Linked DNA regions of Actinomadura luzonensis. The protein of the gene in region 1 interacts with the protein of each later gene in a pairwise test. Links are inferred from orthologs where the notes say so. Each region holds a gene or a part of one and is shown in the gene's direction. Other genes may lie near its edges.

Evidence for each region.
Region 2: the proteins of MF672_RS05830 (region 1) and ndk interact in binary tests that used the Escherichia coli proteins (3 or more experiments, as listed by UniProt). The link is inferred for Actinomadura luzonensis from one-to-one orthologs.

Annotation. Positions count from the first base shown.
Region 1 is NZ_JAKRKC020000001.1:1,231,661-1,235,786, forward strand. What follows is about bases 1-2,962. They hold MF672_RS05830 (5-formyltetrahydrofolate cyclo-ligase), read left to right. Parts: upstream 1-1,177; coding sequence 1,178-1,747; downstream 1,748-2,962. Other genes in these bases: glp (molybdotransferase-like divisome protein Glp), read right to left, coding at 1-192; galU (UTP--glucose-1-phosphate uridylyltransferase GalU), read right to left, coding at 251-1,153; MF672_RS05835 (potassium/proton antiporter), read left to right, coding at 1,771-2,962. In the rest of the region: more of MF672_RS05835, read left to right, coding at 2,963-3,276; MF672_RS51760 (hypothetical protein), read right to left, coding at 3,501-3,674; MF672_RS05845 (MFS transporter), read right to left, coding at 4,121-4,126. UniProt on the Escherichia coli protein: Involved in the removal of 5-formyltetrahydrofolate.
Region 2 is NZ_JAKRKC020000001.1:6,248,072-6,253,241, reverse strand. The notes cover bases 1,102-4,032. They hold ndk (nucleoside-diphosphate kinase), read left to right. Parts: upstream 1,102-2,327; coding sequence 2,328-2,738; downstream 2,739-4,032. Other genes in these bases: MF672_RS29575 (rod shape-determining protein), read left to right, coding at 3,148-4,032; MF672_RS29585 (hypothetical protein), read left to right, coding at 1,102-2,081. In the rest of the region: MF672_RS29590 (DUF4233 domain-containing protein), read left to right, coding at 1-315; more of MF672_RS29585, read left to right, coding at 384-1,101; more of MF672_RS29575, read left to right, coding at 4,033-4,179; rod shape-determining protein MreC, read left to right, coding at 4,179-5,057; rod shape-determining protein MreD, read left to right, coding at 5,054-5,170. UniProt on the Escherichia coli protein: Major role in the synthesis of nucleoside triphosphates other than ATP. The ATP gamma phosphate is transferred to the NDP beta phosphate via a ping-pong mechanism, using a phosphorylated active-site intermediate.

The DNA of each region.
Region 1 (4,126 bases):
AACGTCGGATATATCAACAGCCCGAACGGCATAGCCGTCCATGGCCGAATTGTCGAACGGCGGCAGCGGAACCGGCGAGGACACCTCCTCGGCCAGCGTCGCCCCCAGCGCCTGCTCCACGTCGAGCTCGATGGGCGCCAGCGGGCGCACGGTGGCCAGGATGTCCGCCAGATGCGCCTCCACCGGCTTCAGCGGACCTGCGGCCCCGTGGTGATCACCCGCGTGCGGCGACCCGCCCGTCCCCGACGGATCAGCCGACCTCATCGAGGAACTCCCGCAGCCACGGCACGAACTCCGACGCCAGATCCTCCCGATCCGCCGCGAACTTCACCACCGTCCGCAGATAGTCCAGCTTGTCGCCGGTGTCGTAACGCCGGCCGCGGAACAGCACCCCGTGCACCGGGCCGCCCTCCTCCGAGCCGCGCCCCGCCAGCGTGCGCAGCGCGTCGGTGAGCTGGATCTCGCCGCCACGCCCCGGCTCGGTGTTCTCCAGCACCTCGAACACGGCCGGGTCGATGACGTAACGCCCGATGATGGCCCAGTTGGACGGCGCCTCGTCGGCCGGCGGCTTCTCCACGAGGTCGGTCACCCTGACGACGTCGTCCTCGGCCGTGGCCTCGATGGTCGCCACGCCGTACAGGGAGACCTGCTCCTTCGGCACCTCCATCAGGGCGATCACGCTGCCGCCGTACGTGTCGCGTACCTCGATCATGCGCTGGAGCAGGTGGTCACGGCGGTCGATGAGGTCGTCACCGAGCAGGCAGGCGAACGGGTGGTCGCCCACGTGCTGCTTGGCGCAGAGCACGGCGTGGCCGAGGCCCTTGGGCTCGCCCTGTCGCACGTAGTGCAGCGTGGCCAGGGACGCCGGCTCGCGGACCTGGGACAACCGGTGCTCATCGCCCTTGGCCTCAAGGACCTCCTCCAGCTCGAACGCGCGGTCGAAGTGGTCCTCGATCGAGCGCTTGTTCTTGCCGGTGACCATCAAGACGTCCAGGAGCCCGGCGGAGGCGGCCTCCTCGACGACATACTGGATCGCGGGCTTGTCGACGATGGGCAACATCTCCTTGGGTGTCGCCTTGGTCGCCGGAAGGAACCGGGTGCCCAGACCCGCGGCGGGCACGACGGCTTTCGTCACAGGGTCGAAGTCAGCCATGAGTAGACCCTAGTGGAGGGACCTGTGAACAAGACGAACCTCCGTCGTCAGGTGAATGCGGCGCGCGCCTCCCTCTCCCCGGAGCAACTGCGCGCAAACGCCATCAAGACCCGCGAAACGCTGCTCGACCAGCCGTGGGTCCAAATGGCCGGATTGGTGGCCTGCTACTGGTCGACGGGGGTGGAGCCGGAGACGCACGGGCTCGTGTTCGCTCTCTGGAAACATGGAGCCACCGTCATGCTGCCGGTCCTGCGTGCCGACAATGACCTGGATTGGGCGGTGTACGACGGGCCGGACACCCTCGCGCCCGGCCGCTACGGGCTCATGGAGCCGGTGGACACCCGCCGCGGCGTCGACGCCGTCCGCACCGCCGCGCTCGTGATCGTGCCCGCGCTGGCCGTCGCCCGCAAGAGCGGCGTGCGCCTCGGCCGCGGCGGCGGCTCCTACGACCGCGCCCTGGCCCGGGTCGGCCCGAACGTCCCCACCGTGGCCCTGCTGCACTCCGGCGAGCTGCTCGACGACGTGCCCGCCGAGCCGCACGACCAGCCGGTCCGCTTTGCGATGACCCCCGAAGGACTCACTACTCTTATGTGAACACAGGGACGAGAGGGGGGCGGATGACGCATGATGTCTGGCTACTCGTCGGCGCAGCAATCGTCATCGCGGCCATCGCGTCCGTCCGCGTCGCGCACCTCAGTGGGCTCCCCAGTCTCCTTCTCTTCCTCGGGTTCGGCCTGGTCCTGGGCGACTTCGGGTTCGGGCTGTCGTTCCAGAGCCCGCTGCTCGCCCAGCAGATCGGGCTGACCGCGCTCGCGCTGATCCTGGCCGAAGGCGGTCTGACCACCACCTGGTCGCACGTCCGGCGGTCGGTGCCGATGGCGTTGATCATGGCGCTGCTCGGCGTGACGGTCAGCATCGTGGTCGTCGCGCTGGCCGTCCAGGGGCTCCTCGGCCTCGACACCAACACCGCGCTGCTGCTCGGCGCGGTCCTGGCCTCCACGGACGCGGCCGCGGTCTTCTCCGTGCTGCGCCGCCTGCCGCTGCCGTCGCGGCTCGCGGGCATCTTGGAGGCCGAGTCGGGCTTCAACGACGCCCCCACCGTCATCGCCGTGACGCTGCTCAGCAGCGCCGCCGGCCACGCGCCCGACGTGGGAACGTTCCTGCTGGAGACCACACTCGAGCTCGTCATCGGCGCCGGGGTAGGCCTCGCCGTGGGGCCCGCGGGCGCGTACACGCTGCGCCGCGTCGCCCTGCCCGCCTCCGGCCTCTACCCGCTCGCGGTGCTCGCGCTCACCTTCGTCTCGTACGGCGGCGCCGTGCTGCTGCACGGCTCGGGCTTCCTGGCGGTGTACCTGACGGCCTTGATCCTCGGCAACTCGCGGCTGCCGCACCGGGCGGCCACCCGCGGGTTCGCCGAGGGCGCAGCCTGGCTGGCGCAGATCGGGCTGTTCGTGATGCTCGGCATGATGGCCAGCCACAAGGAGATGCCGTCCGCGGTCGTTCCCGGGCTGATCACCGGGACCGTCCTGGTGCTTCTCGCCCGGCCGCTGTCCGTGCTGGTCAGCTCCGCGTTCGCGTGGGCGGTGCGGCTGGGCTGGGTGCCCTGGCGCGAACAGGCGTTCCTGTCCTGGGCGGGGCTGCGCGGCGCGATCCCCATCGTGCTCGCGACCATCCCCTGGGCGGCCGGCGTCGAGGGCTCGAAGGAGATCTTCAACCAGGTCTTCGTGATCGTCATCGTGTTCACGCTGCTGCAGGGGCCGACGCTGCCGTTCGTGGCCCGCGTCCTCGGCGTGGCCGCGCCCGGCGAGGCACACGACCTGTCGGTGGAGTCCGCTCCCCTGGAGGAACTCAAGGCGGACCTGCTGCAGGTCAAGGTGCCGCCCGGCTCCCGGCTGCACGGCGTCGAGATCTTCGAGCTGCGGCTCCCCGCCGGCGCCCAGGTGACCCTGGTCGTGCGTGACGGCAAATCGTTCGTGCCCGGCGACACCACCCGCATCCGCTCCGACGACCAGCTCCTCCTCGTCACCACGGCCGCCTGCCGCGAGCAGGTCGAACGCCGCCTGCGCGCCGTCAGCCGCAGCGGCAAGCTGGCGGGTTGGTACGGGGAGCGGGGGTTGGAATAGGTGTTTGACCGCATCGGTTACCATTAGCAGTCGCAACGCTCGAGTGCCAGAGTCTGTAGGAGGAGCCGCGTGCCGACTTACCAGTACGCCTGTAACGACTGCGGTGAGCAGCTCGAGGTCGTCCAGAAGTTCACGGACGACGCGTTGACGGTGTGCCCGAAGTGCGAAGGCAACCTGCGGAAGGTCTTCTCTGCGGTGGGCATCGTGTTCAAGGGCTCCGGCTTCTACCGGACCGACAACCGCACGTCGTCCCCGTCTTCGTCGGCCTCGTCGTCGAACGGGTCGTCGTCCGGCAACGGGTCGTCGAAGTCGTCGGAGAGCAAGTCCTCCTCGGACTCCTCCAGCTCGTCGTCCAGCTCCACGCCGGCCCCCGCCGCCGCCTCCAGCTGACCCACCACCCCGCCGACCACCCCGAACGCGGCACACCGGCACCGGCACGCCCACCCTGCAGGGGCACCGCCACCCTGACGGCACCCTGACGGCACCTGACGGCAGCCGCCACCCGCCGGGGCGCCGCCGCTGCCGCGATGACCGGCAACCGCCACCGGCAGGGGCGCCGCCGGTGCCACGCGGACCCGCACAGCCGCCACCCGCGGGGCACTGCCGCCCCGCGGACCGGCCCTGCCCCGGACCGGCCCTGTCCACGGACCGCCCGCGTTCCAGGTCGGGCCCTGCCCGCGGACCGGCCCCGCTCTGGACCGGCCTCCTGCTCCGGACAGGCCCCGCTCTGCACCTCGCCCCTCACCCGGACGGGCACCGCTGATCCCCCTGCACGGCCCCACTCAGCCACACCCCGCCACCCCCCCCATGGCGATCACCACAAGCGAGCCTCGCCACGAGCCCCTCACCG
Region 2 (5,170 bases), 5.0 Mb from region 1 along the record:
CGCAGGCTGGGGGCCAGCGTGCTCGGCATGGAGGCGATCGTCGCCGGGCTGATCACGCCGGTCGCGATCACCATCGGCAAGGTCGCGCCCGCGCTGGCGGTGACCGTCGGGATCGGGCTCGCGGTGTTGTGCGTCGTGGCCGCGGGCCTGCTCAAGAAGCCCGTGGGGTACGTGCTCGGCAGTGTCGTGCAGGTGCTGGCGATCGGCGCCGGTTTCCTCGTGACGTCCATGTTCTTCCTCGGCGCGATCTTCGCGGCCCTGTGGATAACCGCGATTATCGTCGCTCGCCGTGTCGAGGGCGCTACTTCCCGCTAAAGTCGGCCTACATGGCCGTCCCCCCGATCCAGCGGTCGCTCCGTCCGACTGCGCCCAGACATCCCTGGTTGCTCGACACTCTGCTCGGGCTGCTGGTCGTGTCCGCGCTGCCGCTGGCGATCACCACGATCCCCAACACGCTCTCCGTCGTCGCCAAGCTGCTGCCCGGCGACCTCGACCAGGTGGGCCTGATGCGCACGCACGGGCTCGCCCTGCCCGCGCTCATGCTGACCGTTCCGCTCGCGGCGGTGGCGCTGCGGCGGGTGCCGGTGGCCCACCTCATGCTCGCCGGGCTGGCGCTGGTGGCGCTGTCCGACGCGGCGGGCGGCTACGCGGCCACCGAGCTGGTCGTCGGCGCCGCCCGGGTGCTGCGCGGCGTGGGGGCCGGGCTGCTGGTGCCCGCCACGCTCGTCGCGGTCTGGCAGCGTACGCCGGTGTTGCGGGCGCTGTGGGCCGGGACGTTCGCGCTGAGCCTGCTCGCGGCCCAGGCGCTGGCGCTGTGGCCGCTCGACGAGGTGAGCAGCTGGAAGGTGACACTGCAGCCGTACCCGCTGGTCACGGGGATCGCGCTGGGGCTCGCCGCCGCGCACCTGGTCGCCTGGATGCTGCTCGGCCGGCCCGCCGCGCCCGCTCCCGACCCGCGGGAACGTAGCCGGCTGCTGCTGACCGTCGTGCCGGCGGCCGGGATCGCGGTGGTGGCGATCAGCACCGCCACCGCGGGCTGGCGGGCGGCGCCGGTGATGGCGCTGGCGGGTGCGGCGGTGGCCGGGCTCCTGGTGCTGGCGTCCATGGGCACCGCGGAGAGCCGGCGGGCGGCGTACGTGCTGGTCGCCGTCGGCGTGGTGCTGCTGCCGAGCGCGGCGCAGGTGACGCTGGTGGAGATGGGCGGGCTCGGCGGGCCGGGGCTGCGCGGGCTGTGGCTCCCGTACGGGATCGCGGGGGTGCTCGCGATCGGCGCGGCGGTGGCGGTGCGGCTGTTCGCGGCCGCCGCGGGGCGGTGGCTCGGGCCGCTGGGCCTGCTGTCCATGGTGGTGGGGCTGTGCTCGGTCCGGCTGGTGGTGCCGTCGGCGGACGGGCTGGTGCTCGCGGTGCCGTTCACGCTGCTGGCGGTGGGCGCGGCGGTGGCGGTGACGGCGACGTTGCAGGAGGTCGGGGCCGGGGTGGCGGCGTTCGGGCTGTCGCTCTGCGTGGCGGGGGTGCTGGCCGGGTTCCTGCTCGGGACCGGGGTGCAGATGGCCATGCTGGACGGGGTGCGGTCGGCGCAGGAGCTGGTCGACAAGTTCGTGGGGGCGCTGCACTGGTGGGCGCTCGTCGGCGGGTTCCTGATGGTGGTGGTGATCGTGATGGCGGCGGTGCTGGCCCGGCGCACTGCAGGCGACGCCGAGGAGGAGGAGCCGCCGTGCGTTCTCGGCGACGTGCTGGTGGCGTCCGGCCGGGAGGAGACGGCGCGTGCCGGCGGGACGGCGCGCGGGAGCGAGGCGGTGGACTGTGGCGGGCGACCGGCCGGCGGGGGCGTGCGGAAGTGGGGGGACGTCGTGATCGACGTGCCCGCGGTCGATCCCGTGGTCGATTCCGTGGTCGATCCCGTGGAGGCGTCCGGGGCTCCGGTCGCTGAGGAGGACGAGGACGCGCCGACCGGGGTGGTGCCCAGGGTGGTCCTGCCGGTGGCGGCCGGGCACGCCTTCGAGCAGCCCGGAAGTGAGGAAGGGGCGGTGCCCGCGATCCCGCCGCAAGGGCAGTCGCCGGAGGACGGCACCGTCCCCTAGCGCGAGGCCCCGACGACGCCGCTCTCCGCGGCGGAGCGGGTCCGTGGTCGCGAGTACCGTCCCGCCTGCGCGCCGGCAGGTCCGTGAGGGGCGGGATCGCCGTCGGAAACGAGGGTGCGGGCCCGGGACGGTAAGCTGAGGGCCCGGCTACGGCGACGTGCGGGCCCCTGTGCCCGGCGAAGCGTCCTCGCGGTGAGGCCGGGCGCCGGTAGCCGCGACCCCATTCTGTTCGAAGGAGAACTCCAAGTGTCCGAGCGCACTCTTGTCCTGATCAAGCCCGACGGGGTGAAGCGTGGCCTCATCGGTGACGTGATCTCCCGTGTGGAGCGCAAGGGCCTCAAGGTCGTGGCGATGGACCTGCGCACCCTCGACGCCGACACCGCCAAGGCGCACTACGCCGAGCACTCCGAGCGGCCGTTCTTCGGCGAGCTCGTCGAGTTCATCACCTCGGGCCCGCTCGTCGCCCTGGTGCTGGAGGGCCCGCGCGCCGTCGAGGCCTTCCGTGCGCTGGCCGGCGCCACCGACCCGGTCAAGTCCCCCCCTGGCACGATCCGCGGCGACCACGCGCTGGAGATCAGCGAGAACGTCGTGCACGGCTCGGACTCGCCCGAGTCCGCCGCCCGGGAGATCAAGATCTTCTTCCCGGACCGGTTCTGACCGCCGTCGGCAGGTGAGCCACCGCCTCGCGCCGCGCTCGTGCTGAGCGGCGGCGTCCGGGGCGGTCCTCGCGCCCGTACAGCCCTGCGCGCTGTGCGGGCGCGCGTGTTTTTCCGCGGTGGCTCCTGGGGCGCGTCGTGACCGCCCGGGTCGCGTCGGCGCGTTTTTGTCGGTGGGCTCGCGTAGCGTGTGGCGCGAGAGTCGAGGGTTGCGGGTCGGGGCTTTTGGAGCGTTCCAGGCGGCGTTCGGGCGTTGTGCGCCTATCTGGGCAAAATTGCGGTTGAGCTTGGGGCTGGAGATTTTTGAGGGGCGCGGCGGCTCACTACGCTCATCGGCGGGTACGTCACGTTACGATTCGAATTCAATCCGTAGTCATTCGCGAACGACGTTACGGAGGGCTCCGTTCCCCATGGGCAGCAAGCTCGCGTTCCTCGGCCGTGACATGGCGGTCGACCTGGGCACCGCCAACACGCTGGTCTACGTGCGTGGCCGCGGCATCGTGCTCAACGAGCCGTCAGTCGTTGCGATCAACACCACTACGGGGAAGATCGTGGCGGTCGGCATCGAGGCCAAGCGCATGATCGGCCGCACGCCAGGCAACATCGTGGCCGTCCGGCCGTTGAAGGACGGCGTGATCGCCGACTTCGACGTCACCGAACGCATGTTGCGATATTTCATCCAAAGGGTGCACAAACGCCGCCACTTTGCCAAGCCGCGCATCATCATCGCCGTGCCGAGCGGCATCACGAGCGTGGAGCAGCGGGCGGTCAAGGAGGCCGGCTACCAGGCCGGCGCCCGCAAGGTCTACATCGTGGAAGAGCCCATGGCCGCCGCGATCGGCGCCGGGCTGCCGGTGCACGAGCCGACGGGCAACATGGTCGTCGACATCGGCGGCGGCACCACCGAGGTGGCGATCATCTCGATGGGCGGCGTGGTCACCGCGCAGTCGATCAGGATCGGCGGCGACGAGCTCGACCAGGCGGTCATGGCGTTCGCCAAGAAGGAGTTCTCGCTGATGCTCGGCGAGCGCACCGCCGAGGAGATCAAGATGGCGATCGGCTCGGCCTGTCCCAACGGCGAGGAGATGCACGCGGAGATCCGCGGGCGCGACCTCGTCAGCGGCCTGCCGAAGACGATCATCGTCTCCGGCGAGGAGATCAGGAAGGCGATCGAGGAGCCGGTCAACGCGATCGTCGACGCCGTCAAGACCACGCTCGACAAGTGCCCGCCCGAGCTGTCCGGCGACATCATGGACCGCGGCATCGCGCTCACCGGCGGCGGCGCCCTGCTCAAGGGCCTCGACGAGCGCGTCAAGGCGGAGACCGGCATGCCGGTCCACCTCGTGGAGAACGCCCTCGACTCGGTCGCCATCGGCTCAGGCAAGTGCGCCGAGGACTTCGAGGCGCTGCAGGAGGTCCTCGTTCCGGAGTCGCGACACTGATGAGAGACTCGCGCCGGGCCCGGCTCGTCCTCGGGGCGCTGCTCACGGCGGCCCTCGTCATCCTGACCGTCGACCATCGCACGGGCGACGGCTCGCCGCTGCGCCCGTTGCGCACCGCCGGCTCCTGGGTGTTCGGCTCGGCCGAGCAGTTCGGCGGCGGCGTGGTGCGGCCGGTGAGCGGCTTCGTGCAGGCCCTGCTCAGCGCGCCCGCCGCCCAGGACCGCATCAAGGCGCTGACGGAGGAGAACGCCAGGCTCAAGGCCGGCATCGCGGCGGGCAGGCTCGACGCCGGCCGGGCGAGCGAGCTGAAGAAGCTGCTGGGGCTGGCGGGAGCCGGCGGATACAAGATCGTCCCGGCCAACGTGGTGGCCCGGCGCGGCCAGCCGGGGTTCGAGGACACCGTGCAGATCGACGCGGGCACCACCGACGGGGTGCGCACCGAGATGACCGTGCTCAACGGCGACGGGCTCGTCGGGCGCGTCATCCAGGCCTCGACCACCAGCTCGACCGTGCTGCTCATCAGCGACCCCGCCTCGGCGGCGGGCGCGCGGCTGGAGGGCGGCAAGGAGATCGGCGTCGTCCACGGGGTGGGCGAGCACGGCAGGCTCGTGCAGTTCCGGCTGCTCGACTCCACCGCGCCGCTGGTCCGGGGCGGGCGGATCGTCAGCTTCGGCTCGCAGAACGGGCGGCCGTACGTGCCGGGGGTGCCGATCGGGGTGATCGAGCGGGTGGAGTCGACGCCCGGCGAGCTGACCCGCATCGCCTACGCCCGGCCCTACTCCGACCTGACCGCCCTGGACGCCGTCGGCGTGGTGGTCGAGGCGCCGAAGCGGGATCCGCGTGACGCGGTCCTGCCGCCCAAGGAGGGATCGCGGTGATCGGCGCGCTGTGCGTTCTGCTCGCGCTGCTGGTGCAGGTCATGCTGGTCAACCGGCTGTCGTTGCCCGCCGGCGGGGCGCCCGACCTGGTGCTGCTGGCCGTGATCGGGGCG